3 regions of the Tsuneonella sp. HG222 genome follow, and region 2 is predicted to be linked to each of the others. Evidence: predicted binding sites of a transcription regulator. Region 2 holds the regulator's gene; each other region holds the start of a gene.
The links. The regulator LexA, encoded in region 2, represses DNA repair genes until DNA is damaged. The targets are predictions, from matches to a motif close to GTTCCNCNCTTGTTCT.
Positions count from the first base shown of each region.

Region 1: the regulator LexA is predicted to act here: its motif matches at 1,399-1,414, upstream of uvrA (excinuclease ABC subunit UvrA).
Region 3: the regulator LexA is predicted to act here: its motif matches at 6,209-6,224, upstream of ACWPMZ_RS09155 (ATP-dependent helicase).

Region 1 is NZ_JBSOQZ010000001.1:1,845,324-1,855,379, reverse strand. It holds gene ACWPMZ_RS09425 (beta strand repeat-containing protein) at 1-1,086, opposite strand, end outside; gene uvrA (excinuclease ABC subunit UvrA) at 1,426-4,362, shown strand; gene ACWPMZ_RS09415 (AIPR family protein) at 4,408-6,132, opposite strand; gene ACWPMZ_RS09410 (hypothetical protein) at 6,472-7,464, shown strand; gene ACWPMZ_RS09405 (hypothetical protein) at 7,493-8,143, opposite strand; gene ACWPMZ_RS09400 (hypothetical protein) at 8,247-8,426, opposite strand; gene ACWPMZ_RS09395 (septal ring lytic transglycosylase RlpA family protein) at 8,572-9,093, opposite strand; gene ACWPMZ_RS09390 (argininosuccinate synthase) at 9,898-10,056, opposite strand, start outside.
Region 2 is NZ_JBSOQZ010000001.1:1,333,196-1,343,251, reverse strand. It holds gene ACWPMZ_RS06770 (SurA N-terminal domain-containing protein) at 1-69, shown strand, start outside; gene ACWPMZ_RS06765 (anthranilate synthase component I family protein) at 81-1,592, shown strand; gene ACWPMZ_RS06760 (phosphodiester glycosidase family protein) at 1,589-2,392, shown strand; gene pip (prolyl aminopeptidase) at 2,389-3,348, shown strand; gene ACWPMZ_RS06750 (anthranilate synthase component II) at 3,345-3,971, shown strand; gene trpD (anthranilate phosphoribosyltransferase) at 3,968-4,960, shown strand; gene trpC (indole-3-glycerol phosphate synthase TrpC) at 4,957-5,751, shown strand; gene ACWPMZ_RS06735 (hypothetical protein) at 5,751-5,963, shown strand; gene moaC (cyclic pyranopterin monophosphate synthase MoaC) at 6,129-6,602, shown strand; gene ACWPMZ_RS06725 (molybdopterin molybdotransferase MoeA) at 6,599-7,798, shown strand; gene lexA (transcriptional repressor LexA) at 7,872-8,561, shown strand; gene ACWPMZ_RS06715 (ComEC/Rec2 family competence protein) at 8,663-10,056, opposite strand, start outside.
Region 3 is NZ_JBSOQZ010000001.1:1,785,919-1,795,974, forward strand. It holds gene trpA (tryptophan synthase subunit alpha) at 1-300, shown strand, start outside; gene accD (acetyl-CoA carboxylase, carboxyltransferase subunit beta) at 297-1,145, shown strand; gene ACWPMZ_RS09130 (bifunctional folylpolyglutamate synthase/dihydrofolate synthase) at 1,331-2,626, shown strand; gene ACWPMZ_RS09135 (AmpG family muropeptide MFS transporter) at 2,640-3,989, opposite strand; gene ACWPMZ_RS09140 (pseudouridine synthase) at 4,082-4,843, shown strand; gene rsmD (16S rRNA (guanine(966)-N(2))-methyltransferase RsmD) at 4,840-5,388, shown strand; gene ACWPMZ_RS09150 (hypothetical protein) at 5,471-6,106, opposite strand; gene ACWPMZ_RS09155 (ATP-dependent helicase) at 6,228-8,534, shown strand; gene ACWPMZ_RS09160 (sterol desaturase family protein) at 8,521-9,333, opposite strand; gene ACWPMZ_RS09165 (DEAD/DEAH box helicase) at 9,373-10,056, opposite strand, start outside.

The DNA of each region.
Region 1 (10,056 bases), 510 kb from region 2:
GGTGATTGAGTCGGCACCAGTTCCTGTCTCGATTTCGTAATTCGCGAAATTGCTGAAGCTGCCAAATGGGCTGTTGAGCGTAGAGCCCGACACAGACACAGTCACGCTGTCCGTAAAATTGGTAGGAACCCGCAGGTTAAGAGTGTCGGTGCCACCAGCACCGTCGATAACCAGGTCGGCAGCCGCGACGACGCCGAAGAACGCCACGCGATCATCCCCGGCCGACCCAGTCAACGAAAGTGTCTCAAACGAGGTGAACCGGATATCGCCAAGAGTTCCTTCCATCGATCCGCTTCCGTTTGCCGTTAGCTGCGCGCTAAAAGCATCGGACGCTGGAACGGCAATCGTGAGCGAATCCCGCCCCTCCCCGCCACGCAAAGCAACTGTTCCCAATCGCGTCAGCATGAAGGTGTCGTCGCCGGACCCGCCCTCAAGCCCGACATTCTCGAAATTGACCATGCTGGTGCTGTTGGAAACAGTAATCGTCTCACCAACATTGAAACTTAGGTTCGCGGTGTTGATGGCTCCGCCCACATAAGCAAAACTGGCAGCGACGGTATCGTAGCCCGTGCCCCCATCATACGAACCGGCAGAAAAGGTCATGACGACGTCATTGCCGCCCCCGGTCGAAACCGTGTCGATGCCCGCGGCGGTGTCGAAACTGTTGCTTGAATTTACATGATCATCGCCGTCACCGGTCCTGATCGTGTCGCGGCCACCACCTGTAAAAACGACGTAGCTCTCGAAATTAGTGAAGGTTCCAAAAGCGGTCGTGACGGTGCCCGAAGTCGCGTCGAAGACGATGTCGCGGCTCGTGGAATCGAAATTGAAGCTCATTCGGTCGTTCCCGGCGCCTCCATCGAACCGGGTATTGAGCGTCAGTGGATTGCCTAGAATGCGGAAGGAAACACTATCGGTCTGGGCCGAGCCTAGGAATTCAACCGATTCAAATTCGTAATACGCAAGATGTGCAGAAGACGAGTAAAAATCTCCAAAAATCGATCCGTCCAAGTAGGTCGCAACGATCTGCCCTGGCGTGCCAGGATTCAAGATCAGTTTGTCGGTTCCCGCCCCACCCTTGACCACTTGCGGTCCCACGGGATTTTGGGGTGAAGTGGTTGGTTAAAAGTGAAAGTGTCGTCCGCCGAAGTCCCGTCTACGCTAGTGGTAGGGTTCACGTAATCAGCCATAGCAAGCTCCCTCGTGCGACCCGGAGCAGTGTCCGGCGGAGTCTCGTTCTAATCGAAAGGCATGTCTGGCACGGCAGGCGCGCAGGTGCCACCCCAAAGCGACGGGACGTGAGCAGAGCAACGGAGTCGCCCCGTGTTGCAATTCACGGCGCATCCCCCACATCGCCCCAACACCTGTGGGCCGCCCTCCGCACCCCCTTGACCATCGCGAACATTTACGGAACATCGCCACCCTATGGCCCTCACGCAAATCTCCGTCCGCGGCGCCCGCGAGCATAATCTCAAGGGCATCGACATCGACCTGCCGCGCGATGCGCTGATCGTGATCACCGGGCTCAGCGGCTCGGGGAAGTCCTCGCTGGCGTTCGACACGATCTATGCCGAGGGGCAACGGCGCTATGTCGAGAGCCTGTCGGCCTATGCGCGCCAGTTCCTCGAGATGATGCAGAAGCCCGATGTCGAGCATATCGACGGGCTCAGCCCCGCGATCTCGATCGAGCAGAAGACCACCAGCCGCAACCCGCGCTCGACCGTGGCGACGGTCACCGAGATCTACGACTACATGCGCCTGCTGTGGGCGCGCGTAGGCGTGCCCTATTCGCCCGCCACCGGCCTGCCGATCGAGGCGCAGACCGTGTCCAACATGGTCGACCGGGTCATGGCGCTGCCAGAGGGGACGCGGCTGTTCCTGCTCGCGCCGGCCGTGCGCGGGCGCAAGGGCGAGTACCGCAAGGAACTGGCCGAGTGGCAGAAGGCCGGCTTCACCCGCGTGCGGATCGACGGCGAGATCTACGAGATCGGCGAGGCGCCCGCGCTCGACAAGAAGTACAAGCACGACATCGAGGTGGTGGTCGACCGGCTCGCCGTGCGCGAGGGTATCGAGACCCGGCTGGCCGACAGCTTCGAGCAGGCGCTCAAGCTGGCCGAGGGGCTGGCCTATGTCGACCTGGCCGACGGCGTGGTTCCCGGGCGCGAGGGCGAGGTGGAGAGCGGGGGCCAGCTCAAGGGTGCGGGCATCCCGGCCAACCGCATCGTCTTTTCCGAAAAGTTCGCCTGCCCGGTCTCCGGCTTCACGATCGAGGAGGTCGAGCCGCGACTGTTCAGCTTCAACGCCCCGCAGGGCGCCTGCGCGGCATGCGACGGGCTGGGCGAGAAGCTGCTGTTCGATCCCCAGCTCGTGGTGCCGAACGAGGCGCTCACCCTCAAGCAGGGGGCGGTGGTGCCGTGGGCCAAGTCCAACCCGCCGTCGCCCTATTACATGCAGGTCCTCGCCAGCCTGGCGAAGGAATACGAGTTCGACCTGACGACGCCTTGGGCCGACTTCGACCAGGAGATCCGCGACGTGATCCTGCACGGCACGAAGGGCAGGGCGATCCCGCTCACCTTCAAGGACGGGCGCAAGGAATACACGGTGCGCAAGGCGTTCGAGGGGGTGATCGGCAACCTCAACCGCCGCATGCTGCAGACCGACAGCGCGTGGATGCGCGAGGAGCTGGGCAAGTTCCAGACCGCGCAGCCGTGCGAGGTGTGCCACGGCAAGCGCCTCAATGAAAAGGCGCTGGCGGTGAAGATCGCCGGCACCGACATCGCCACTCCCACCCAGATGGCGGTCAACGCGGCGAAGGACTGGTTCCTCGCGCTGCCCGACCACCTGACCGAAACCCAGCAGCAGATCGCCCGCGCGATCCTCAAGGAAATCAACGAGCGGCTGGGCTTCCTCGACAACGTCGGGCTCGACTACCTCAACCTCGACCGGACCAGCGGCACGCTGAGCGGCGGGGAAAGCCAGCGCATCCGCCTCGCCAGCCAGATCGGCAGCGGGCTGTCGGGCGTGCTCTACGTGCTCGACGAGCCGAGCATCGGCCTGCACCAGCGCGACAACGACCGGCTGCTCGAAACCCTCAAGCGCCTGCGCGACCTTGGCAACACGGTCATCGTGGTCGAGCACGACGAGGACGCCATCCGCGCCGCGGACCACGTGGTCGATCTCGGCCCCGGCGCCGGGGTGCACGGGGGCGAGGTGGTGGCCGAAGGCACGCTCAAGCAGGTGCTCAAGAGCAAGAAGTCGCTCACCGCCGCCTATCTCAACGGCACGCGCTCGATCGAAATCCCCAAGAAGCGCCGCAAGGGCAACGGCCACAAGCTGACCGTCCACGGCGCGCGGGCCAACAACCTGCGCAACGTCACCGCGGCGATCCCGCTGGGCACCTTCACCTGCGTGACCGGCGTGTCGGGCAGCGGCAAGTCCAGCTTCACGATCGACACGCTCTATGCCTCCGCCGCCCGCACGCTCAACGGCGCGCGGGTCATCGCAGGGGCGCACGACAAGGTCACGGGGCTGGAGTTCTGCGACAAGGTGATCGAGATCGACCAGTCGCCGATCGGCCGCACCCCGCGCTCCAACCCGGCGACCTACACCGGCGCCTTCACCCAGATCCGCGACTGGTTCGCCGGCCTGCCCGAAAGCCAGGCGCGCGGCTACAAGCCCGGGCGCTTCAGCTTCAACGTCAAGGGCGGCCGGTGCGAGGCGTGCCAGGGCGACGGGTTGATCAAGATCGAGATGCACTTCCTGCCCGACGTCTACGTGACGTGCGAGGAATGCCACGGCCGGCGCTACAACCGCGAGACGCTGGAGGTGAAGTTCAAGGGCCTCAGCATCGCCGACGTGCTCGACATGACGATCGAGGACGCGGAGGAATTCTTCAAGGCCGTCCCTCCGATCCGCGACAAGATGCACATGCTGAACGAGGTCGGCCTGGGCTACGTCAAGGTCGGCCAGCAGGCCACCACGCTCTCGGGCGGCGAGGCGCAGCGGGTGAAACTCGCCAAGGAACTCAGCCGCCGCAGCACCGGGCAGACGCTCTACATCCTCGACGAACCGACCACCGGCCTGCACTTCGAGGACGTCCGCAAGCTGCTCGAAGTGCTCCAGCGGCTGGTCGACCAGGGCAACTCGGTCGTGGTGATCGAGCACAACCTCGACGTGATTAAGACGGCGGACTGGATCGTCGACCTCGGGCCGGAAGGCGGCGTGCGGGGTGGGGAGATTGTCGCGGAGGGTACGCCGGAGGCGGTGGCGGGAAATGTGCGGAGCTTTACCGGGCAGTATCTGGCGCCGATGTTGGGTAAGGCGGGCGTAGCTCGCGAGCAAGTGAATGAAGCGGTAGAATGATTACCGCAATCCCGCTTTCCTTAGAGTTGTCGTGTCTTTGATATATTAACTGACAAGGGCTGCCTTCACAGAGGCAAAGAAAGTGTCCGATCGGATGGCGTCGCGTAGCCGTTCCCGATTCTCCTGACTGAGTTGCTTTGATTGTTCCTCAAGGATCCGACCAATCTGCTTCACTGCTCGTTTGAATTTAGCTTCGTCGCTCGCTAGATCGATGACCGCCTTGGCAGCATTGGCCACATCCCGCGGCTTTGGGTTTTTAACTAAAGTTGCTCCTCCGACCGCCAATTGCCAGACGCCCCAGAGAATATAATAACGAAAAATCTTTAGAGCATTGTCTATGCGCTGATTGCGCCACAAAAATTCGAGTCGATAATAGAGATAGGCAATGGCATGATAAAGCCGAACGTCATCATTCTCCTTGAAAATAATGTTGGAATTTTCCTTGAAAATCCTTTTGTAATCACGCGCTGATCTGTTGGGTTGACCAAGCAATGTGGCGGAGACAGCCTTCATAAGTACCGCGAGCGGCATTATGCGAGCTCTCTCAAGAGCTTCGCGTTGATACTGATTCTCGCGACGTTCAATGAAAACTTGAAGATGCTGATCAATCGACTGTGCGTACTCCTCTAGATTTTTCATAAAAGGAAGCAATGCCAAAAACTGCTCTTCTTTAATTTGATTCTGGCTATTGGTGCCAACGATAATAGACGAAATAAACGTGTCGTCGGTCGAGCCGATGAGGCGAAATGGCACGTAAACATCGTCTAAGTTATCACGATTCTCAAAAAGAATATTCGTAGTCTGGCATCCATTCACAATTTGATAATCTTCAACTCGAAACTCCTCCGCTGTTTGGAGAATTGACTTAGCTATTACTGTCACCCCGTTGTTGCGAAATACAAAGTCATGGCCTTCGTGTTTCTCAATCGTTCCGGATATCTTTTTATTTAACGAGGACCCCTCATTATAGTCCCGTACATTGTCGAAAAAAACAAACCTATTTATTCCAATCGTTTGTCCATCTTCATCGTAAACTGAAACCATCTTCACGAGTTCTTTAGCTTCAAGAAAGCCGATAAAGCCCTGCTGAACTTTGGGGTTCTTAGGAAGCGGAACCTGGCGTGGAAACTCAATCTTCACCTGGGTGGATCGAGTGGCTGAGCGATAGAAAGCTTGCAATTGATCGGCACCAAGCATTTCCACAACAATTCTCGAATTGTCGAATATGCTGAGTTCCTGTAACTTAGCCGTCCTATCGCGGATTAACTTTTCAATCTTGGTTGGTTTTCTATAGGAGCCAGTTGTTGCGTAATAAATCCTCAACCCAGGATTATTCCGGGTCACCGCCTTGCGGTACACCAAATTCTTCACATCAATCAAATCGTCGAGTTGATCACTTTCACCGACGAGCTCATCCTGGAAGAATTCGACTACCGCGTCGAAAAGCTTTCCTATATCTCCATAATCGTACCCAGTCCCGGTTTTAGACTGAAAAAATACGAATTCCACTTCGGGATTACGAACGTCCTCAAGAAGTGCGTTGGCTTCGTCCGTGTCGGTGGCGAGGTTGCCCTGAATGATCACGGCCGCACCATCCAATCCGAATTCGTCCCCCTTTAGGTGAGCGCGGAGCGGGTCAACGGAATTTCCCAGCTGACTAGAGAGCACAGAATAGATGGTGTATGACTCGAAGACCTCTGACTCTTTCAGATGGTGCAAGCTTTCGTCGATTTTGAATTGACCCGCTTGTGCCTTAACAACAGGGTTCATTTTGTATGCTCATCTGATTGTGATGTGGTTGGCTTATGCGCTTGGAGATAGATTGCAAGCGGCAATGAAGTCCTGGAATTGATGCTAGCTCGATGCGTCGGGGATTCCGAGGTCAGCGTGGATTGCGGCGCCGCTTCGCTAGATTTTCTGCGCCTCCAGGTGAACTTAAGTAAGCTGGCCTTTCAATTGGGTCCAAAGAGATGGAGTTGCCTGTTCTAAGGTACGGCGCCCCCAACCTTCCCGTCGATGGGAGGGGTGATCCTTCAAAAACATTTTCCTACAGCCCCCGCTCGCGCATAGAGGACTCGGTTCACCTCCACCCACGCGGAGCCTGGACCGATGACCGCCCACACCCCCAATCTCCCCGCCCTGATCGCCGCGATGCCCGGCGATCGCACCCGCAAGCCGCAGACCGAGTTCACCCGCGAGCGGCAGGTGCTGTTCCTCGAGAATCTCTCGGTCACCGGCTCGGTCCGCTCGGCGGCGGCAGCGGCCGGGGTCTCGCACCAGACGGCCTATCGCGCGCGGCGCTCGCAGGGGGCGTTCCGCACCGCGTGGGACGCGGCGATGGTCGGCGCGCGGGCCCATGCCGACGCGGTGCTCGCCGCCCGCGCGATCGACGGGATCGAGGAGCAGGTGTTCTACCACGGCGAGGTGGTCGCCACCCGGGTGCGCTATTCCGACCGTCTGCTGCTGGCTCACCTTGCTCGGCTCGACAGGCTGGTGGCGGACCCGGCGATCCAGGCCGTCGCCGACGACTGGGACGCGGCGATGGAGCGCTTCGCCCGCGGCGAGGACCCGGCGGCCGGGCCGGAGCCTGCCGGGGCGCCGGACAATTCTTCCCCTGGACCGTGTAACAACCGGTCCATGTCCTCCCCTGAAAGCGAGGACCACGCGGTCCGGTCTGACCAATGGGGCGCGGCGTGGCCGCACGCCTACCCGCCCTGCGGGAATTGCAACGGGCGCTGCAACGGACCCGAGGAAGAAATGGGCGAGGGCGACTGCATGTGGATCGACCCGCGCCTGTTCCAGATGGAGGACCTGCGCCCTGCGGGGGTGCCCACCATGCTGGAGCAGGCGGGCGCCGCCGGGGTTGCGCCGATCGCGGTCGAGGACGCCCAGCTCGCCGCCTTCATCGCGGGCAGGGCCGAGTGGTGGCTGGCCATGCCCGAGGCCGGGATCGCGGACGAGGCGGACGGCGCGGGCGAGGCCGCAGGCGATGAGGACAGCGACGAGGACTGGACCGAGGAGGACCCGGACGAGGAGGAATGCCTGGACGAGGGACACTCGGGCGCGGAGGGCGGGGCCGCGAGCTGGCGCGTGCTCCCCTAGCCCTCGCGGGCCGGGTCGGTCGGCTCGCTCATGCCAGCCCGTCCACCCCCATCGCGGCCCAGGCGTAGAAGAACTGCGTCCCCACGATGAAGGCGATCAGCGCCACGTCGATGCCCCTGCGCTTCGACAGCGCCAGCCACAGCATCGCCGGCAGGTTGAGCATGATCAGCAGCGAGGCGGCGAGCAGCTCGGGGATGGCGGCGGCCTGGTCCGCGGTCAGCTGCGGCATCGGGGCGGTCAGCGCAAGCAGCCCCTGCGCCGCGACGTTGATGACCAGCACGCCCAGCACCACGAAGCGCTTCTGCAGCGCGTAGTACTGGTCGAAGTCGGGCCAGCGCTCGGGATGGTCGGGAAAAACCTGCGTGGCGACGAGGTAGTAGCCGCCGATCAGGAGCATCACCGCGAACACGGTGAGCATCGACATCTGGATCCCCGCCCGCGCCGACCACAGGCCGTACCAGAAGGTCGCCAGGTCGACGAGCACCATGAGGCCGAGGAGCGGCACCATCCAGCCGATCCTGACGCGGATCGCCTCGTCGTCGGCCCGTTCGGGATAGAGCTGGTTGGCCTTGCGGCGGGCGCGCAGCTTCAGCACATGGCCGAACCCGCCGAGCATTTCCGCCACCGCCAGCCCCAGCAGCAGCGCGAACAGCTCGAACACGTAGCTGAAGTCGTCCATCCGCTTGCCCCCACGTTGCCCAGGGGGCGGACGCTAGCGCGCCGGGGCGGGGCGGCGCAATCCTCGACGGCGCAGGGTGGGGGAAGGGGCGTGGGCCGCGGTGCTATTGCTCGCCGCGCGTATCCTCGCGGTTCAGTCCCTCGCGCAGCTCGCGCGCACCGCGCTCCGCCCGGTCGACGGTGCCTTGCGAGGCGGAGCGGTTGCGCTGCCACACCCAGATTACGACCACCAGCAGCAGGATCGGCCCTGCTATCGTGACCCAGCCCCAGATACTGCCGAACATGCTTCGTCTCCTGTCGTTTTGCGCTCGCTACTGGAGTCACAATGCGCGGATGCGCCGGACTTTCCGGAGGGCACCGAAAAACATTGGTGGAGGCAAGCGGCAACCATCGGCTGCTAGCCGATGTGACCGAGCAAAGATGGTGGCGTCAGGAGTTGCGGTCGTCGAAGACGGCGAGGGTCACCCGGCCGTGGCCCGGGCCGATCAGCCCCAGGTCGCGCGCGGCGGCTTGGCTGACGTCGATCTCGCGCCCGCGGGTGAAGGGGCCGCGGTCGTTGATGCGCACGACCACGTCGCGCCCGTTGCGGCTCAGGCGCACGCGGGTGCCGAAGGGCAGGGTGCGGTGGGCGGCAGTGTACTCGTCGTTGTCGAACCGCTCGCCGCTGGCGGTGCGGCGGCCGTCGAACTTGCTGGCGTAGTAGCTGGCCATGCCGCTGCCGTACTGGGTCCACTCGTCATCGGTTTCGGCCTGCGCCATGCCGAGGTCGGCGGGAGCGGTATCGGCCGCCGGCTCGAACCGGGGCAGGGTGGCGTCGAAGCTTTCGGCGAGCTCCGGCCCGGTCTCCGCGGTCGTCTCGATCGCCCAGCCCGGCGCGACCGATGCCCCGAGGGCTACGACAGCACCGGCAAGCAGAAGCAGCTTGCGCGATCCGAAAAAGTTCCCGTCCAAGTTCACCCGGCGGATTTACGCGGCTTGGCCGGACGAAAATACCTATCGACGCTCGCCTTGCCCCGTTTCGGCCTCAATTCATCGTGGGGCTAGGGAACCTTAACCATGATGCGGAAAGGATTCCGCTTTCGGGTCGTCGCATTGCGGTTCTTACGGGCCCCGAACGAATCGACCGAGGGAAGGCATGCTGCTGTAGGTCAAAATGGACTTCGGTGGGGGCGCACAACGGAAATGGGGCCGGCATTGCTGCCGACCCCACTCTCACCGGCGGTGGGTCCCGAGGGACGCTTATCGCCTGACGTTTCGCGCGCTAGCTGTGAAGCAGCCTCGCTCTGTCGTCCGGCGCTCGCGCCGGTGCCGGTTCTGTCGGTTGCCGGGTTCGATCCGAGGATCCATCCCTTGCCATCGGCAGTACCGAGACCGTTCGTCGTTACCGTTCTCTCAAGCGGTCCTTCGATCCGAAGATCTCCAGCCCATCGAAATCGGTCCGGTTCGTCCGGCCTTCCGACTGCGCACCTTCGCGGTTTCAACGCTAGGGTATTTGACAGATCCGAAGATCTTTCGCTTACCTTCGCTCCACCCCGCGGCATCTCGCGGTCGCATCAGGAACGGTTCCAAAATCTCTTCGTTTTTCAGGGTGTTACCCCTTCGATCCGAAGAGCCAATCGCCGCTCTCGATGACTTGAAGATGCGTGCAATCGCTGAGTCGGGCAAGCGCGCGAAGCCCGACTTTTCCACTTTCAACCGATTTGCCTGTGGACGAGGGTGGATAACTCCACCGTTCGTCGCATAACTTCGCTTCCGTCAGCGATCCCGCTGCGCAAGTAGCCGCAAGCGCAGTGCGTTGAGTTTGATGAAACCTTGCGCGTCGGTCTGATCGTAGGCGCCGGCGTCGTCCTCGAAGGTCACGTGCCGCTCGGAATAGAGCGAATTGGGGCTCTTTCGCCCGACGACCTGCGCCAT
Region 2 (10,056 bases):
CTGGGCATGGAGAAGAACCCCGCCGCCATCGACGCCGTGGTTCGCCAGCTCACCGGCTCCGCGCAGTAGGGGCACGGGGCTTGGCTGGCGCCCTGCCGGAAAACGCCGCCGCGGCGCGCGCCGCACTGGCGGATGGCAGGCCGGCGCTGGTCTGGCGCAAGCTCGTCGCCGACACCGAGACGCCGGTCGGCGCGGCGATCAAGCTGATCGAGCCCGGGCGGGGGGACTTCCTGCTCGAATCCGTCGAGGGCGGCGAGGTGCGCGGGCGCTACAGCCTGCTGGGGATCGACGCCGACCTGATGTTCCGCGCCACGGGCGCAAGCTGCGAGGTCAACCGCGCGTGGCGCACCGACCGCAGCGCGTTCGAACCGCTGCCCGGCAACAGCCTCGACGAACTGCGCGCTCTCGCCGCAGCGTGCCGCATCGATGTGCCCGCCGGCCTGCCGCCGATCGCCTGCCTGGTCGGCTATTTCGGCTACGAGACCATCGGCCTGGTCGAGAAACTGCCGCGCGCGCCGCAAAGCGATCTGGCCCTGCCCGACATGCTCTTCGCGCGCCCGGCGCTGATCTGCGTGTTCGACCGGCTGAGCGACGACCTGTACTGCATCGCCCCCTTGTGGCCCGACCGGACGGAACCCGACCAGGCGCTCGATCGCGCCGCCGAGCGCATCGACGAAGCGCTGCGCAAGCTGTCCGCGGCGCATGCCGGCGGGGCCAGCGTGGCCGATCTGCCCGACATGGCGCTCGCGCCCAAATTGGCGCCGGGGGTCTACGAGCGCATGGTCCTGTCGGCCAAGGACTACATCGCCGCGGGCGACGTGTTCCAGGTCGTCCTCGCGCAGCGCTTCACCTGCCCCTTCCCGCTGCCCCCGCTGGCGCTCTACCGGGCGTTGCGGCGCGTGAACCCCAGCCCGTTCCTCTACTTTCTCGACCTGCCGGGCTTCGCCGTGGTCGGCTCGAGCCCGGAAATCCTGGTGCGGGTGCGCGACGGGGAAGTGACCATCCGCCCGATCGCCGGGACCCGGCCGCGCGGCGCCACCCGCGAGCTCGACGACGCGGCCGAGACCAGCCTGCTGGCCGATCCCAAGGAATGCGCCGAGCACCTTATGCTGCTCGATCTGGGCCGCAACGACGTGGGCCGGGTCGCCTCCGAGGGCACGGTGCGCGTCACCGACAGTTTCACCGTGGAGCGTTACAGCCACGTGATGCACATCGTCAGCAACGTGGTCGGCCGGCTTTCTCCGGCGAAGGACGCGCTCGATGCGCTGTTCGCGGGCTTTCCGGCCGGCACCGTCAGCGGCGCGCCCAAGATCCGCGCCTGCGAGATCATCGCCGAACTCGAACCCGAGACACGCGGGCCCTACGCCGGCGGGGTCGGATACTTCGCGCCCGACGGCTCGGTCGATTCGTGCATTGTCCTGCGCACCGCGGTGGTGAAGGACGGGCTGATGCACGTGCAGGCCGGCGCCGGGATCGTCGCCGACAGCGACCCGGCCTACGAACAACGCGAATGCGAAGCCAAGGCCGGCGCGCTGATCGCCGCCGCGCGCGAGGCGTCGCGGATCGCCAGCGAACCGGGGTTCGGGCAATGAAGCGGCTCCTCCCCACCCTGTCCCTCAGCCTGGCCGCCCTGCTGGCCCTCGGCGCCTGCTCCCAGCAGCCTGAAGAAGAAGACAACCTGGTCATCAACGTCACGACCGGTCAGGAAGCCTGCGAGCCGGTCATGTTCGAGGAAAGCCCGCTGACCCATTGCGTCGCCGACCCGCGGCGCCACCAGATCCGCATGGTCCTGGGTCCCGACGGCGGCCCGCCCTATCGCAGCCTCAAGGCCTTTGCCGAGGATCGCCCGGGCGACGCGCCGGTCGTGGCGTTCGCCATGAACGGCGGAATGTTCGACGAGGACGGCGAACCGGTCGGCTACTATGTTTCCTCGGGCAGGCGGCTGACGGTGCTCAACCAGACCGAAGGGCCGGGCAATTTCCACCTCAAGCCCAACGGCGTCTTCTTCGGCACCGGCGACCAGTGGCAGGTGCTCGACAGCGAGAGCTTTTCCGAACGCATTCTCACCCGCCCGCAGTTCGCCACGCAATCCGGCCCGATGCTGGTGATCGACGGCGAGTTGCACGAGGCGTTCGACTCCGACGGTCAGTCGACCAAGATCCGCAACGGCGTGGGGGTGGATGGCGGCGGCCGGGCGCATTTCGTGATCAGCGAGGCGCCGATCAGCTTCGGCAAGTTCGGCCGCTATTTCCGCGACGTGCTGGAGATTCCCAACGCGCTGTTCCTCGACGGCACCGTCTCCGCCCTGTGGGACCCTGCTCGTCAGCGGATCGATGATGGCGCGCCGCTCGGGCCGCTGATCGTGGTGGAGAACAAGGGCCGCCAGCCATGAGCGGCTATCGCGGGCTCTATCCGGCCATCGAACCCTACGAAAGCGGCTGGCTCGACGTGGGTGAAGGCCATTCGCTCTATTACGAGCGCGTCGGCGCGCCCGGCGCGAAACCGGCGGTGTTCCTCCACGGAGGGCCCGGCGGCGGCATGTCGCCCGACCATCGGCGGCAGTGGGACCCGGCGCGCTATGATGTCCTGCTGTTCGACCAGCGCGGCTGCGGTCAGTCGAAGCCTTTCGCCGAAATCGAGCACAACGACACCTGGCGCATCGTCGCCGATATCGAGCGGCTGCGCGAGATGTGCGGGCACGCCGCGTGGCAGGTCTTCGGCGGAAGCTGGGGCGCGACGCTCGCCCTCGCATATGCGCAGGCTCACCCTACGCGTGTGAGCGAACTCATCCTGCGCGGCGTGTTCCTCGCCACGGCGAAGGAGAACCGCTGGCTCTACGAATACGGCGCCAGCGAGGTCATGCCCGAGGCGTGGGCCCGCTTCAGCGGCCACATCCCGGCCGACGAGCGCGGCGACCTGCTGGACGCCTATGCCCGGCGGCTATTCAGCGAGGACGAGGCCACGCGCCTCGCCGCGGCGTCCGAGATGTCGCGCTGGGAGGGGAGCGTCGCCACGCTGCTGCCCAATCCCGAACTGGTCGAGGCCTATGCCGACCCGCACAAGGCGCTGCCCTTCGCCCGTATCTGCGCGCGCTTCTTCCAGCAGCGCTTCTGGCTGGAAGAAGGCCAGTTGCTCGCCAACCTCGACCGCGTCCGCGAAATTCCGGCGATCATCGTCCAGGGCCGGCACGACATCTGCACTCCGCCGACTTCGGCCTGGGCGCTGCACCGGGAATGGCCTGGCTCCGAGCTCTGGATGGTGCCCGACGCCGGCCACTCGGCGAGCGAACCCGGCATCGTCGATGGGCTGGTGCGCGCGACCGACAAGTTCGCTAGGGGCGGCCGATGAGCGCCGGCGCAGACATCCTGGTCGTGGACAACTACGACAGCTTCACCTTCAACCTGGTCCATTACCTGATGGAACTGGGTGCCAGGGTCGAGGTGGTGCGCAACGACGAGATTTCCGCCGGGCAGGCGGTCTCGAGCGGGGCGAAGGGGATCCTCATCTCGCCCGGCCCGTGCACCCCGAACGAAGCCGGCATCAGCCTCGACCTCGTGGCAGCAAGCGCCGACAAGGCCTTGCCGTTGCTGGGCGTTTGCCTCGGGCACCAGGCGATCGGCCAGCATTTCGGCGGCAGGGTGGTGCGCGGCGGACTGATGCACGGCAAGACCAGCCCGGTCGACCATGACGGGTCGGGCGTGTTCGCCGGCCTGCCCAGCCCCTTCATCGCCACCCGCTATCACTCGCTGATCGTCGAGGACATTCCCGCCTGCCTGCTGGTCAACGCCACCAGCGAGACCCCGGGGCTCGACGGCACGGCGGTCATGGGCTTCCGCCATGCGGACCTGCCGATCCACGGGGTGCAGTTCCACCCCGAGTCGATCGCCACCGAACACGGCCACGACCTGCTGGCCAATTTCCTGCGCGTCTGCGGCATCGACGCCCGGCGCGAGGGTGTGCGGGCGGCATGAAGCGCCTGCCGCCGGTCGAGCCGCACCTCTCCGAAGAGGAAGCCGAGACCGCGTTCGCCGCGATGCTCGACGGCGAGACCTCGGACGAGGAGATCGCCCGCTTCCTCTCCGAGCTGTCCGACCGCGGCGAGACCGCCAGCGAGATCACCGGAGCCGCGCGGGCCCTGCGCGCGCGATTAATCCCGATCGAGGCGCCCGAAGGCGCGATCGACGTCTGCGGCACGGGCGGCGATGGCAAGCATACGCTCAACGTCTCGACCGCGGTCAGCCTGGTCGTGGCGGCCTGCGGGGTGCCGGTAGCCAAGCACGGCAACCGTGCGGCGAGCAGCAAGGCCGGCGCGGCCGACACGCTCGAGGCGCTGGGTCTCGACATGGAAGCCGCCGGGCGCACCGCCGAAACCACGCTGCGCGAAGTCGGCATCTGCTTCCTCTTCGCTGCAAATCATCACCCCGCGATGCGACGAATTCAGCCAATTCGTCAGAAACTGGGCAAGCGGACGATCTTCAACCTGATGGGCCCTCTGTCCAACCCGGCCCATGTCACCGGCCAGCTGCTCGGCATCGCGCGCCCGGCCTATGTGCCGATCTATGCCGATGCGATGGCGCGGCTCGGCACCGGGCGCAGCTTCATCGTCTCGGGCGACGAGGGGCTCGACGAGCTCTCGCTCGATGGCGGCAACGAGCTCGCCGACGTCCAGGGCCACGATTTCGAGATGCGGAGGGTCGATGCCGCCGCCGCCGGACTGCCGCACGCCCCGGTCGAGGCGATCCGCGGCGGCGACGCGGCGCACAATGCCGCCGCCCTGCGCGCCCTGCTGATGGGCGCGCCCGGCCCCTACCGCGATGCCGTGCTGTTCAATGCCGCCGGCGCGCTGATGGTGGCGGGCGAGGTCTCCGACTGGAAAGACGGCGTCGAGGAAGCGGCCGAGGCGCTCGACAAGGGCCTCGCCAAGGCGCTGCTCGACTGCTGGATCGCGGCCGCGCGATGACCGACAAGCTCGCCGAAATCTGCGCCACCAAGCGCGAGGAAGTGCTGGCGCGCCAGGCGCTGGCGACACTGGAGGACCTCGATCGGATCGCGCGTGACGCCACGGCCCCGCGCGGCTTCCGGGCCAATCTCGAAGCGATGGCGTCAGAACGCTTCGGCCTCATCGCGGAGATCAAGAAAGCTTCCCCCTCCAAGGGTTTGATCCGGGCCGATTTTCGCCCGGCCGAACACGCGGTTGCCTACACCCGCGGGGGCGCCGCCTGCCTCTCGGTGCTGACCGACGCGCCCTATTTCCAGGGGCACGAGGACTATCTGATGGATGCGCGGGCGGCCTGCCCGCTGCCCGTGCTGCGCAAGGACTTCATGATCGACCCCTGGCAGGTGGCCGAGGCGCGGGCGATCGGCGCCGATGCGATCCTGATCATCGTCGCCGCGCTGAGCGACGGCGCCATGGCGGAGATCGAGGCCGCCGCGCTCGAGCGCGGGATGGACGTGCTGGTCGAGGTCCACGACGAGGCGGAGATGGAGCGGGCGGCCCGGTTGCGGTCACGGCTGATCGGCGTCAACAACCGCGACCTGCGCACTTTCCGCACCGACCTGGCGACGACGGAGCGCCTCGCCCCGCTGGCGCCCGAGGGGACGCTCCTGGTGGGTGAGAGCGGGATCAACTCGCACGAGGACTGCCTGCGCCTTGCGGCGGCGGGCGTGCGCTGTTTCCTTGTCGGCGAGAGCCTGATGCGGCAGGACGACGTCGAGGCGGCAACGAGGCTGCTGCTGACGGGGGAAATCTGATGCGCAAGCTCCTCGACACGACGTTCCGGGTGATCAGCACCTTGCTGGGGTGCGTCATGGTCTTGCTGGGCGGAGTTTGGATCCTGCAGGGCCTCAACATCGCCTTTCTCGACAGCTTCATGGCCGGCGACATCACGTGGACCATCTGGGGCGTGCTGCTGGCCCTGGGCGGGATCGGGCAGGTGATCTGGAGCAACAAGCGCCCGACATAGGCGGCGCTGTCCTACAAGGTCGCGATATGCCATGAGATTCGGCATGAATCGGATCCTCGTCCCGGGCATTTCCCCTGTCACCGCTCGGCCTCGCCGTAGCAGGGTCCGAACGGCAGCGATCCAGTCGTATACTCCGTGTCATCCTAGCCTGTTGCGGAGGGCACGATGAGCCGGCTGACCCATCTCGACGAATCGGGCGCAGCCCGGATGGTCGACGTCGGCGGCAAGGCGCAGACCGCCCGCAGCGCCACGGCCGAGGGCCGCATCCGCATGGCGCCCGAAACCCTGCAGGCAGTGCGCGAGGGGAGCGGACCCAAGGGCGACGTGCTCGCCGCCGCGCGCATCGCCGGGATCATGGCCGCCAAGAAAACCGGCGATCTCATTCCGTTGTGCCACCCGCTCGCGCTCGACGCGGTGAGCGTGGATTTCGCCTTCGAGCACGATGCCGTGCGGGTCAGCGCCACGGCGTCGCTCACCGGCAAGACGGGGGTGGAAATGGAAGCCTTGTCAGCGGTTTCCGTCGCGCTCCTGACAATCTACGACATGGCCAAGGCGATTGAGAAGGGCATGACGATCGAGGGCGTCCGCCTGCTCGAGAAGACCGGCGGCAAGAGCGGTACCTGGCGCGCGTCGACATGACGCCGCCCCTTCCGCTCGACGAGGCGCAGGCGCGCCTGCTGGCGGGGGTCGAGCCACTGCCAGCCGAAGCACTCGCGGCCGGCGAGACCGTCGGCCACTATCTCGCTGAGCCACTGCTCGCCGCCCGCACCCAGCCCACCGCCGACCTGTCGGCGATGGACGGCTATGCCGTGCGCGGCGACGACAGTGCCGGCCCCTGGACCGTCGTGGGCGAGAGCGCGGCTGGCCATCCCTTCGCCGGCGAGCTTTCGCCCGGGCAGGCCGTGCGGATTTCCACCGGAGCGCTGATGCCGCAGGGGGCCGGTGCCGTCCTGCTGCAGGAGAACGCCGCGCGCGAAGGCGACCGTCTGATCCTCGCCAATGATGACGGACCCACTGAGCGGCATATCCGCCGTGCCGGATTCGATTTTCGCGTCGGTGACACGCTGCTCGACAAGGGGGTCCGGATCGGCCCGGCGCACCTCGCCCTCGCCCTCGCGGCGGGGCAGGCAAACCTGGTAGTCCATCGCCGGCCCCTGGTAGCAGTACTCGATTCGGGAGACGAGCTCGTCGCCAACCCGGCCGCCTGTGCTCCCCACCAGATACCCGCCAGCAACGGCGCGATGCTCGCGGCGATGGCGGCGCCCTGGGCCGCCTCGGTCGCGCGGCTCGGGCCGGTGCCCGACACGATGGACGCGATGCTCGGCGCGCTCGACCGTGCGGGAGGCGCCGAAGTCATCGTGACCAGCGGCGGCGCATCAGTGGGCGATCACGATCTGGTGCGCCCGGCGCTGGAGGCATGGGGCGCCGAAATCGCCTTCTGGCGCGTCGCGATCCGTCCCGGCAAGCCGCTGCTGGTGGCGCGCAAAGGTCCGCAATGGATCATCGGCCTGCCCGGCAATCCGGTGTCGAGCTACGTGACCGCGTTCCTCTTCGCCCTGCCCCTGCTGCGCGCGCTCGGCGGGGCGGCGAACCCGCTCCCCACTGCGTTCCGCGCCCCGCTGGCCCGGCCGCTGTTCGCCGTGGGCGAGCGGGCCGAGTTCGTTCGCGCGCGGTTCGAGGATGGGGCGCTCGCCCCGATTTCGGAGCGCGACAGCAGCGCCCTGCTCGCCCTTTCGCGCGCCGACGCGCTGATCCGGCGGCCCGCTTTTGCGCCGGCTGCCGAGGCGGGCGACACCGTGGCGGCCTATTGGCTCGAAAATGGCGGTATCGCTTGACAAGAGTTATCCGGGTTGCCTACTTGTTCCGCGTTCGTTCCCGAATTGGAACGTTTTTGCGGAGAGCGCCGGAATGTTGACCGCCAAGCAGCACGAACTGCTCCTCTACATCCAGCGCAAGCTGGAAGAGAGCGGGATTTCGCCTTCGTTCGAGGAGATGAAGGAGGCGCTCGATCTCAAGAGCAAGTCGGGCGTGCACCGCCTGATCTCGGCGCTCGAGGAGCGCGGATTCATCCGCCGCCTGCCCAACCGGGCTCGCGCGCTGGAAGTGCTGCGCCAGCCCGAGAATGCCACCCCCGCGCGCGTCACGGCGGCAGCCGCCAACGATGCGGTCGCTCGGGTGACCGTGCCGCCGCGCGCTGCGCCGGCCGCCGCAAACGATGTCATCGAGATTCCGCTCCACGGGCGGATCGCCGCGGGCGTCCCGCTCGAAGCGCTCGAGACCGATCGCACCCTGCCCGTGCCTGCTGCCCTGCTGGGTGCGGGCGAGCACTACGCGCTCGAGGTGTCGGGCGATTCGATGATCGAGGCGGGCATCCTCGACGGCGACTACGCGCTGGTGCGCAAGACGAACTCGGCGCGCGACGGCGAGATCGTCGTCGCCCTGGTCCGTGACGAGGAAGCGACGCTCAAGTACCTGCGCCACGAAAACGGGATGATCCGGCTCGATCCGGCCAACGCCGCCTACGATCCGCAGTACTATGCCGAGAACGAGGTCCAGGTGCAGGGCAAGCTCGCCGGCCTGCTGCGCCGCTACCACTAGGCTGTCGCGAAAACCGAGGCCGGGCGGCGCCGGAGCGGCGCGCCCGGTCCGGTCCTGCTCCGGGGTCTGCCCTTGTCTCCAGGGTTAGCTGGCCAGATTCGTCAGTCGGCCGGTCGCCCGCGCCACCAACCGTGGCGCCCCTGCCCTTCGGCGACAGACTCCACCGCTATCCCGTCGCGTCCCAGCACGAGCGACAGGCCTCCGGTGGCGTCGAGCATCCGGCGGTCGGCGCGCAGCGCGCGCGGCTGGCAGGTGCGCGGCAGGTAGCGGTCGGCCACGACGATGTCCGCCCGCTCGCAGGCCGCGGCCAGCGCGCGCTCTTCGATAAGATTGCGGCTGCGCGACAGGAGCAGGTGCCAGGTCCGCCCCTCGCGCTCGATGCCCAGCACGCAGAAGTCGGGCGTGCACTCGGCGTCGGGCCATTGGGCCAGCGGGATCGGCTCGGCCGCGACGCCGGCCAGTTCCATCAGGTTTTCGCGCGTGAAGTCGCTTCTGCTGTCGCGCAGGGAGAGCAGCCTCCCGTCAGCGGTCACCACCCCGACCTGGCGCCCATCGCCGGCGATCAGCACGTCGGGTTCCGGGGTCAGGACAAACAGCACGGTGGCGAGGCCCGCCAGGCCCAGCCCCCAGAGCCGGACCCTGCCCCGCCACAGGGCCATCCACGCGCCGCCGGCCAGGAACAGGGCGTAGGTGCCCCAGCCCATCTGCGGCATCAGCCTGACCGCGCCGGGCTGGTCCGCGGCGAGGTGAGCGAGGCCGAGCAAGAGGTCGAGCGACTGGCCCGCCAGCCACCACGCGGGCGACCCGGCCCCGACGAGGTCGAGCAGCAGCGCCAGCGCGATGAGCGGCATCGAAACGAAGGTCGTCAGAGGGATGGCGATGACGTTGGCGAACGCGCCGTAGACGCCCGCGCGGTGGAAATGGAACAGCACGATCGGCATCAGCGCCAGCTCGATGACCAGCCCCGTGACGAGCAGCATCGCCAGCGCGCGCCACAGCCGGCCCAGCGCCCTCCCCTCGCGCGGCGCGAGGAAGCGCCGGACCCATCCCGCATCGTGCAGCGCGACGATGGCGACCACGGCGGCAAAGCTCATCTGGAAGCTCGGCCCGGCAATCGCCTCGGGCCACAGCAGCAGGACGAAGGCCGCCGCCACCGCGACCATACGCATCGACAGCGGCTCGCGCCCCAGCGCCAGCGCTCCCAGCACCAAGACCGCGCCCACGCAGCTGCGGATCGTGGGCACCTCGGCGCCGGTCAGAAGCGTATAGCCGACGCCCGCCAGCGCCCCCGCGCCGGCGGCGACCAGCGGCAGCCGCACCCTCAGCGCGAACCACGGCCAGAGCGCCAGCAGGCGAATGGCGAGGAAATAGACCGCCGCGATGACCGCGCTGACATGCACCCCGCTGATCGACAGCAGGTGCGTCAGGCCCGCGTCGCGCATCGCCTCCTCGTCGGCCGGGTCGATCGCCCCGCGGTCGCCACTGGCGAAGGCCG
Region 3 (10,056 bases), 450 kb from region 2:
GGCTTCCTCTATTACGTTTCGGTCGCGGGCATCACCGGCTTGCAACAGGCCGCCCAGGCCAGCATCGCCGATGCCGTGGCGCGCCTCAAGGCGGCCACCGACTTGCCCATCGCGGTCGGATTCGGTGTGAGAAGTCCGGAACAAGCCGCTCAAATCGCTCGCGTTGCGGACGGCGTCGTCGTCGGTTCGGCATTGGTCGAACTGGTCGGCAAGCACGGCGCCGATGCGCCGGATCACCTCAGGGAATTGACCGCGGCTCTTGCGCAGGCGGTGCATTCGGCGGCAAGGGCCTCGGCATGAGCTGGCTCACCCGCGTCCGCAACGCCCTGCCTTTCGTGCCCAAGCGCGAAACGCCCGACAACCTCTGGGTCAAGTGCCCCTCGTGCAGCGAGATGCTGTTCACGCGCGAATTCGAGGACAACCTCTACGTCTGCCCGCGCTGCGAATATCATGGTCGCATCGGCGCGGATACGCGGCTCGAACAGATCCTCGATCCCGGCTACCAGTTGCTTCCGGCGCCCGAGGTCCGCGAGGATCCGCTCAAGTTCAAGGACACCAAGCGCTACACCGACCGCCTCAAGACGGCACGCGCCAACAACGTCCATGACGATGCCTTTACCGCCGCGTTCGGCACGATCGAGGGCATCAGGGCCGTGGTCGGCGTGCAGGATTTCCTGTTCATGGGCGGCTCGATGGGCATGGCCGTGGGCGAGGCGTTCTGCGCCGGCGCCCAGCGCGCGATCGACGAGGGCTGCGGCTATGTGGTGGTCACAGCCGCGGGCGGTGCGCGGATGCAGGAAGGCATTCTCAGCCTGATGCAGATGCCCAAGGCCACGGTGATGACCCGGCGGCTGAAGGAGGCCGGCCTGCCCTACATCGTCGTGCTGGCCGATCCGACCACCGGCGGCGTCACCGCCAGCTATGCGATGCTGGGCGATGTCCATATCGCGGAGCCCGGCGCCCTGATCGGCTTCGCGGGCCAGCGGGTGATCCAGGAAACGATCCGCGAGAAGCTGCCCGAGGGATTCCAGCGCGCCGAATACCTGCACGAACACGGCATGGTCGACATGGTCGTACCGCGCAGCGATCTGCGCGCGACGCTGGCCAGCCTGCTCGGCTACATGCGCGCGGCCGAAGCGGCGTAATCCTCCCGCCGATCGGGGAGAAATTCGCTTTCCTACACGTCCCGATCCGTGCTTCAGAACGGGCCCCGACGCGATTCATTCGCCGGGGGCCGTGGCGGTGCCAAATGGTCAAGTAGAACAAGGCGTTGGCAACGCGTTTCAGTGTATAATTAGTGTCACCTTTCGATCGTCGCCGGAGTAATGTTTTGAAGGATTTCGCCACTTCCGACGACCCCCGCGTCCAGGCCCAGCTCGACCGGCTGGCGAAGCTGTCGTTGCCGCAGGGCCGGCTCGGGCTGGAGACGATCCGCGCGCTGCTCGCCCGGCTGGGCGATCCGCAGAAGCGCCTGCCGCCGGTGTTCCACGTCGCCGGCACCAACGGCAAGGGTTCGACCTGCGCATACCTGCGCGCGATGCTCGAGGCGGAGGGACTGACCGTCCATTCGGCGATCAAGCCGCACCTCGTCCGCTACAACGAGCGTATCCGCATCGCCGGTGAGCTGATCTCGGACCAGCTGCTGGCCGATCTGCTGGCAGAGGTACTCGACGCTGGCGAGGATCTGGAACCGAGCTTCTTCGAGATCACGACCGCCGCAACCTTCCTTGCCTTCGCCCGCCACCCGGCCGACGCCTGCGTGATCGAGGTGGGCCTGGGCGGCCGCTTCGACGCGACCAACGTGATGGAGCGGCCCGCGGCCTGCGGCATCGCGACGCTGGGGATCGATCACGAGGCGTTCCTGCTGGTCCCGGAGGACGGCGTTCCGCAGGAGCCGATCGTGCGTATCGCGTTCGAAAAGGCGGGCATTGCGCGGCCCGGCTCACCGATGGTGACGCAAGGCTACGAGCAGAAGGTCGAACTCGAGATCGAGCGCCGAGCCGGGCTGGCAGGCGCGCCGCTGCACATGCGCGGGCACGACTGGTGGGCCGACATCGGCGAGGCCATCTCCTATCGCGACCGCCACGGCGAACTCGACCTGCCGCTCCCCGCCCTGCCCGGCCGCCACCAGGGCGACAATGCGGCTCTGGCGGTGGCCATGCTGCGCCACCAGGACGACGTCACGGTGTCGGGCGCCGCGATGGCGCAAGGCCTGCGCTCGGCCCGCTGGCCGGCCCGCCTGCAACTGCTCGGCCCCGGACCGCTGACCGCCCTGGCGCGGGGCCATGACGTCTGGCTCGACGGCGGGCACAACCCCGACGCCGGGCTGGCGATCGGGCGCCATTTCGCGGGCGGCCGGCTGCATCTGGTGATCGGCATGCTGGCCAACCGGTATCCGTCCGCGATCCTCGACCCGCTCGAAGGCAGCCTGGTCTCCGTCACCGCCGTGCCGATCGCCGGCAGCGAGAGCCACGGTGCGGCCGCCTACGGCGAACGGGCAATATGGGCCGACACGGTCGAACAGGCGCTCGCGGCGCTGCCGCAGGACGGCGCGCCCGTGCTGATCGCGGGGTCGCTCTACCTCGCCGGCAAGGTCCTGCAGGCCAACGGCGAAGTGCCCGACTAGGCTCGCCGCGGATTTAAAGGGGCGGGTCGGCCCGCGCGTCGCCCTCGCCCACTTCGCCCGCCGTGCCCATCGCGGCATCGACCAGCCCACTGCGCATCATCCACCAGAACACCAGGATCCCCGGCAGCGCCAGGACCGTCGTCAGCAGGTAGAAATTGACGTAGCCCATGCCCTCGATCAGCGAGCCGGCCGTGGTGCCCGTCACGAACCGGCCTACCACGCTCGATCCGGCGGAGATCAGCGCGTACTGCGCCGCCGTGAAGCGCAGGTCGCATAACGCGGAGAAGTAGGCAACCACCACGACCCCGCCATAGCCGCTGGCGAAGTTCTCGAACCCGATCGCGCCCGCCATGCCGAGGTTGGAGTGCCCAGCCGCCGCCAGCCCGGCGAAGCTGAGGTTGGAGATCGCCATCAGGATCAGCGCGATCATGACCGAGCGCTTGAGGCCCAGGCGGGCGTAGATCACCCCGCCAACGAACACGCCGATCAGCAGCGCCCAGAACCCCACGCCAACGTCGTAGAGCGCGATCTCGTCGTTGCTGTAGCCTAGGTCATCGAACAGCAGGCGGAAGGTCAGGTTGGCCAGCGTGTCGCCGACCTTGTGGACGAGGATGAACAGCAGCACCAGCCAGGCGCCGTGGCGCTGGAAGAACTCCACGAACGGCCCGGCGATGGAGGCCCATATCTCGCCCAGCCCCCGCTTCTGGGCGACGATCTGCCGCCGCTCAGGCTCGCCTAGGATCAGGGCGGTGAGCATGGCCGGCAGCGCGAATGCGGCGCAGGCCATGTACGCAGCCGACCAGCCGTAGCGCGCCGCGACGACCAGTGCGACGGCCGCCGCGCTGGCCGAACCGATGCGCCAGCCGTACTGGCTCATGCCCGAGCCGACGCCGAGCTGGTAGGGTTTGAGGGTTTCGATCCGGTAGGCGTCGATCACGATGTCGAACGTCGCGCCGGCAAGCCCCAGCAGTACCGCGGAGGTTGCCGTCCAGGCGATATCTGCGCCGGGATCGGCCAGCGCCAGGTTGATCGTCGCCGCCATGACCAGCACGCCGGCGAGCAGCATCCACGATACCCGTTGGCCGAGCCCACCGAGGAGTGGCAGGCGCACACCGTCGACGATCCATGCCCACAGCGGCTTCAGGTTATAGACCAGGAACGCCAAGCTGAAGGCGGTGATGGTCGACTTGTCGATCCCGTCCTGCGCCAGCCGGGTGGTCAGGGTCGCGGCGATCATCGCGAAGGGGAATCCGCTCGACACCCCGACGAAGAAGGCGGCCAGTGATTCCTTTTCGAGATAGGGCTTGATCGATCCCCAGAGGCTGCGTTCTTCTGCCGGAACCGTCTGCTCGATCTCCGCCATCGCGGCATTCCTCCTCAAAGCGTGCATGATTAGCGCGCCCGACCGTCATGGGAAGGGTGGATGAACCGGGCATCAACAGCTAGGGCGGCGCCATGGACTCTCCCGACAGGCCCAAGGGCGAACGCATCGCCAAGCTCCTCGCGCGGGCGGGCGTCGCCAGCCGGCGCGAGGTCGAGCGGATGATTGCCGACGGGCGGGTGGCGCTGAACGGCGAGAAACTGACGACCCCGGCCACGATCCTACCCGACCTGCGCGGCATTTCCGTCGACGGCAAGCCGGTCGGCAAGGCGGAGGACACCCGGCTATTCCGCTTCAACAAGCCCAGCGGGCTGCTGACCGCCGAGAGCGATCCCAGGGGCCGGGCGACGATTTACACCGCATTGCGCAACGCCCTGCCCAGCAGCACCCCGCGGCTGATGCCGGTCGGCCGGCTGGACCTCAACACCGAGGGGCTGTTGCTGCTGACCAACGACGGCGAGCTCAAGCGGGCGATGGAACTGCCCGCCAGCGGCATTCCGCGCACCTATCGCGCGCGGACCTTCGGCGACATCAGCCAGAGCCAGCTCGAGGACCTGATCGAAGGCGTGACGATCGAGGGGATCAACTACGGCCGGATCGACGCCAACCTCGAGCGCCGGACCGGCCGCAACCAGTGGATCGAGCTGACCCTGACCGAAGGCAAGAACCGCGAGGTGCGCCGCGTGCTCGAGCATCTCGGGCTTCAGGTCAGCCGCCTGATGCGCACGTCCTATGGCCCGTTCGAACTCGGACCCTTGCCGCGCGGCACGGTGGCCGAGGTGAAGAAGGGCGAACTCGACCGGTTCCGCGGCAACCTCAAGAAAGGCCGCGCGTGAGGATAATCGCCGGCGAATGGCGCCGCCGGCAGCTCAAGGCCCCGCCGGGCGACGCCACGCGCCCAACCGCCGACCGCACCCGCGAGACGCTGTTTTCCATGCTGGCCAGCCGCCTCGGCAGCTTCGAAGGGCTGGCGGTTGCGGACCTGTTCGCGGGATCCGGCGCGCTCGGCCTCGAGGCGCTGTCGCGCGGCGCTGCCACGTGCTTGTTCGTCGAACAGGACGCCGCCGCGATCCGGGCCCTGCGCGCCAACATCGCAGCCCTGCGCGCGCAGCAGCAATGCGATGTGATCGCCGGCTCGGTTCTTTCGCTCGGTCCGCCGACGCGCGCTTACGACCTCATCCTGCTCGATCCGCCCTATCGCAGCGGGGCGGGAAACGTGGCGATCGACAAACTCGCGCGGCTCGGCTGGATCGGCGCGGGGACCTGGGTCTGTCTGGAAACGGCGGCGGACGAGCCTGCTGCCGCCAAGTCGCTCGAGATTGAGAGCGAACGCAACGTGGGTTCCGCGAAGCTCAGTTTGCTACGGCTGCCGGCTGTCTGAGCTGCCCGGTACATCCTTCAGTCTTGCAAACGAAAGGGGCCGATCCTTGCGGACCGGCCCCATCGGTGACGAACCGCTGTGCTTACGATTCGCTGGCAGGCTTGCCCGGCCAGTAGCTCAGCGCGCGCGAGCGGCCCGGGGCGCCGCCTTCGCCTGAGTTCTGGCAGTTGTCCTGCATCTTCGCGGTGCAGACCGGATAGTCCTTGTTCATGGCCGTGGCGGGCGGCGGGGTCAGCGCGCCCTTGTACGGACCACCCTGGTAGGCCGGATCGGCCGGCATGGCGGGGCGCACGTCCTGCGAGGCTGACTGCGGGGCCGGAACGCCCGTGGTCGGCACGCCGGTTCCCGGGGGGTTGGCCTGACCCGCCGGAGTGGCCGGGGTCGCCCCGGCAAGCTGCGCTTCGATCGCCCGCCAGGCAACCGTGCGCTGTTCAGGGGTCATTTCGTAGACCTGAGTGCGCTGCTCGTCCGTCAGCGCCCAGTAACCGCGCTGCTGGGCCGGGGTGAGGGTCCAGAAGTAGGTCTGATATTCCGGGCTCCAGTCGAGATAGATGGTCTGCTGCTCGGCAGGCCAGCCATCGTACATGGTCTGCTGGTCCGTGCTCATCGTGTAGCTGCCGGGGGCTGCAGCCTGAGCCACGGGTGCGGTCTCCTGACCGATGGCGGGAACGGCAGCCAGCGCAATGGCGGCGGCGCCGGCAAAGAGGAAGTTACGCATGACAATCTCCAAACTCGATATCTCCTGTCGGGCCTGAGAACGGCGCTTCCCGCCTTCAGGTTCCGGGCCCGGCGGGGTGCCGGGGTTGCGCACGCAGCGCGTGTTCCCTAGCTGTTCACGGGTGACCGACGTTTCCAGCGATACCCTGCCGACCACGGCGAGCGAGGCACCGTCCTGGGTTGCCGGGCTCAATGAGCCCCAACGCGAAGCCGTGCTGACCACCGAAGGGCCGGTGCTGATGCTGGCCGGCGCTGGTACGGGGAAAACCGCCGCCCTCACGGCGCGCCTGGCCCACCTGATCCGCAGCCGACGCGCCTGGCCGAGCGAGATCCTGTGCGTCACCTTCACCAACAAGGCGGCGCGCGAAATGCGCCACCGTGTGGGCGACCTGATCGGCGACGCGGTGGAAGGGATGCCGTGGCTTGGCACATTCCATTCAATTTGCGCCAGGATGTTGCGCAGACACGCCGAACTGGTGGGTCTGCAAAGCAACTACACGATCATCGATACCGACGATCAGATCCGGCTCCTGAAGCAGCTTATTTCGGAGAGCGATCTCGACGAAAAGCGCTGGCCTGCGCGGCAGCTGGCGGGCCTGATCGACCGCTGGAAGAATCGCGGACTCAATCCCGAAGATCTCGATGCGGTCGAGAACGAGGCCTATGCCAACGGCAAGGGCCAACAGATGTACGGTCTCTACCAGCAGCGCCTCAAGAGCCTGAACGCCTGCGACTTCGGCGACTTGCTGCTGCACATGCTCAACATCCTGAAGCGCGAGCGTGACGTGCTGTCGATGTACCAGCAGCGCTTCAAGTACGTGCTTGTCGACGAGTACCAGGACACCAACGCCGTTCAGTATCTGTGGCTGCGGTTGCTGGCGCAGGAGCGCAAGAACATCTGCGTTGTGGGTGACGACGACCAGTCGATCTATTCCTGGCGCGGGGCGGAAGTGGCCAACATCCTGCGCTTCGAGAAGGATTTTCCCGGCGCCAAGGTCATCCGCCTGGAACAGAACTATCGCTCGACGCCGCCGATCCTTGCAGCCGCCTCGGGCCTGATCGCATCCAACTCCGAACGCCTTGGCAAGACGCTGTGGACCGAACGCAACGGTGGCGACAAGGTCCGCGTCATCGGTGTGTGGGACGGGCCTGAAGAGGCGCGCCGGGTGGGCGAGGAGATCGAGCGGATCGAGCGCGAAGGCGCGTCGCTGGAACAGGTCGCCATCCTGGTGCGCGCGCAGTACCAGACGCGCGAGTTCGAAGATCGGTTCATCCAGATCGGCCTCAACTATCGCATCGTCGGCGGCTTCCGGTTCTATGAACGGGCGGAGATCCGCGATGCCCTCGCCTATCTGCGCGTGATCGCCCAGCCGCAGGACGATCTGGCGTTCGAACGGATCTACAACCAGCCCAAGCGCGGCCTTGGCGCCAAGACGCTGGAGACCATGCACCGCCATGCCCGCGCCACCGGCATGCCGCTGGCCGCCGCCTCGCTGCAACTGGCCGACAGCGACGAGCTGGCCCCCCGGGCCCGCGGCACCATCGCCGCGCTCATGGGCCAGTTCCTGCGCTGGCGCGAGCTGGCGGAGACGACCGCGCCGGGCGAACTGCTGCGCACCGTGCTGGCCGAATCCGGTTACGACGCGATGCTCAAGGCCGATCGCACCGCAGAGAGTGCCGGCCGGGCGGATAACCTAGCCGAGCTGGCCCGCGCGATGGAGGAATACGACACGCTGGGCGATTTCCTCGAGCACGTCAGCCTGGTGATGGACAACGACGCCAACGACGACGAGGAGAAGGTCACCATCATGACCATCCACGCCGCCAAGGGCCTGGAGTTCGACAATGTCTTCCTGCCCGGCTGGGAGGAAGGCGTGTTTCCCAGCCAGCGCTCGCTCGACGAAGGGGGACTCGCCTCGCTCGAGGAGGAGCGCAGGCTGGCCTATGTCGCGATTACCCGCGCGCGGCGGCGCTGCACGATCCTCCATGCGGCAAACCGGCGCATCTACGGCCAGTGGACCAGCTCGATACCGAGCCGCTTCGTTGGCGAATTGCCGGCCGACCACGTCGACAGCGAAACGACGATGACCGGCGGCGCAAGCCTGTGGCGGGCCAACTGGACCGAGCAGGAGGACCCCTTCGCCAATGTCGCGCGGCAGCAGCCCGCCCGCACCCTGACCCGCGGCCCCGGCTGGCAGCGTGCGCTGGCGACCGGCTACGATGCGACCCCCAAGCGGCTGGCCGAGCCCGGGCGCAGTGCAGCCAGCTTCGCGGCCAAGCCCCGCGCCGACATCGCCATCGGCGCGCGCGTGTTTCACGAGAAGTTCGGCTACGGCGTGGTCATTGACCAGGAAGGCAACAAGCTCGAGATCGAGTTCGAGCAGGCCGGAACCAAGCGGGTGATCGACAGCTTCGTCAAGCCGGCCTGATCGTTCCCCTGCTCAGGCGCCCGGCGGCCGCTTCCAGCGGGCGCGCCAGTTCACCCAGCGTAGGGCGCGAGCCGCCGGCGATGCCGGTCTTGCAGCGCAGGTGCGCGCTCGCATCGTCGAAAGTGCCGAACAGGCGGTCCCAGATGGAGAAGAGGCCGCCGAAGTTCTGACCCATCAGCCGCTCGTCGTCGATGTGGTGCAGCCGATGCGCTGCGGGCGAGATGAGGACCTTGCCAAACACGCCCAATGTCCACGGCAGATCGGCATGTATGAAATAGCCCCACCAGGTGCGGATCACTGCCGAGGCAGCGACGGCCCAGGCCGGGAAACCGAGCAGGATCAGCGGGATGACATCGACGAGATTGCCGAACAGGTGGCTCAGCGGATGTTTGCGGAACAGCGTGAGCCACGTCATCGCCTCGTCCGAATGGTGCGTGGCGTGGATCGGCCAGAGCAGCGGATGATGCTCGGCGCGGTGGCGCCAGTAGACGACAAACTCGTCGATCAGCAGCGCGAGCAGCAGCAGTAGGAGTTCGGGCGTGCGCTGCCAGAAGTCGGCCAACTGCGGGAACAGCCGGAACTGGTCATGAAAGCCGTCGGTTGCCAGCGCGATCAGCCCCACAAGCAGGATCGAATTGATTGCGACCAGCGCGAGGTTGGTCGTGCTTTCGCGCCACGCGGCCCGCAGCGCTGTCAGCGCCCCCGCCCGCTTGGTGAGAAACGACACCAAGGCGAAAACGACCAACGCCGGAACCAGCGCGGTCGCGACTGCCAGAGTGGAGGAAAGCAGGCCGGCCATCCCGCCAGCCTAGGCGGGGATGGCTAACGCCGGGTTAAATCAGAGCGCGGTGTTCGACAGGAAGCCGGGGACCGGACCGTTCCATTCGCCGGGCGCGGACTGATCGTCGTCAGCCGGATCGCTGCGGCGCGGCTCAGGCGGGCGGGCAGGCCGCGGGCCGGCCTTGGGTTCGGACGAACGTTCGCGCTTCTCGCGGCGCGGTTCGCGCTTGTCTTCGCGCGGTGCGCGCACTTCCTCGCGGGATTCGCGCTCTTCCTCGCGAGGGGCGCGTTTCGCTTCGCGCGGCTCGTCGGTGCGGGACTCGCGCTTAGGCCTCTCACGGCGCTCCTGCTTTGGCTCGCGCGCCTCGCCGCCCATCTCGTATATCGGGATCGAAAGCCCGGTCAGCTTCTCCACGTTAGAGATCGCCTCGGCATCTTCGGGCGTGACCAGAGTGAACGCGCGGCCCTTGGCCCCGGCGCGGCCCGTGCGGCCGATCCGGTGGATGTAGTCGTCGGGATGCCAGGGAGTGTCGTAGTTGAAGACGTGGCTTACGCCCTTCACGTCGAGCCCGCGCGCAGCGACGTCGCTGGCGACGAGGATGTTCACGTCTCCGCCTTTGAACCGGTCGAGTTCCTTGATCCGGCTCGCCTGATCCATGTCCCCGTGGATTTCGGTCGAGCGGAAGCCGAAGCGTTGCAGGGTCTTGTTGACCTCGCGCACGGTCGTCTTCCGGTTGGCGAA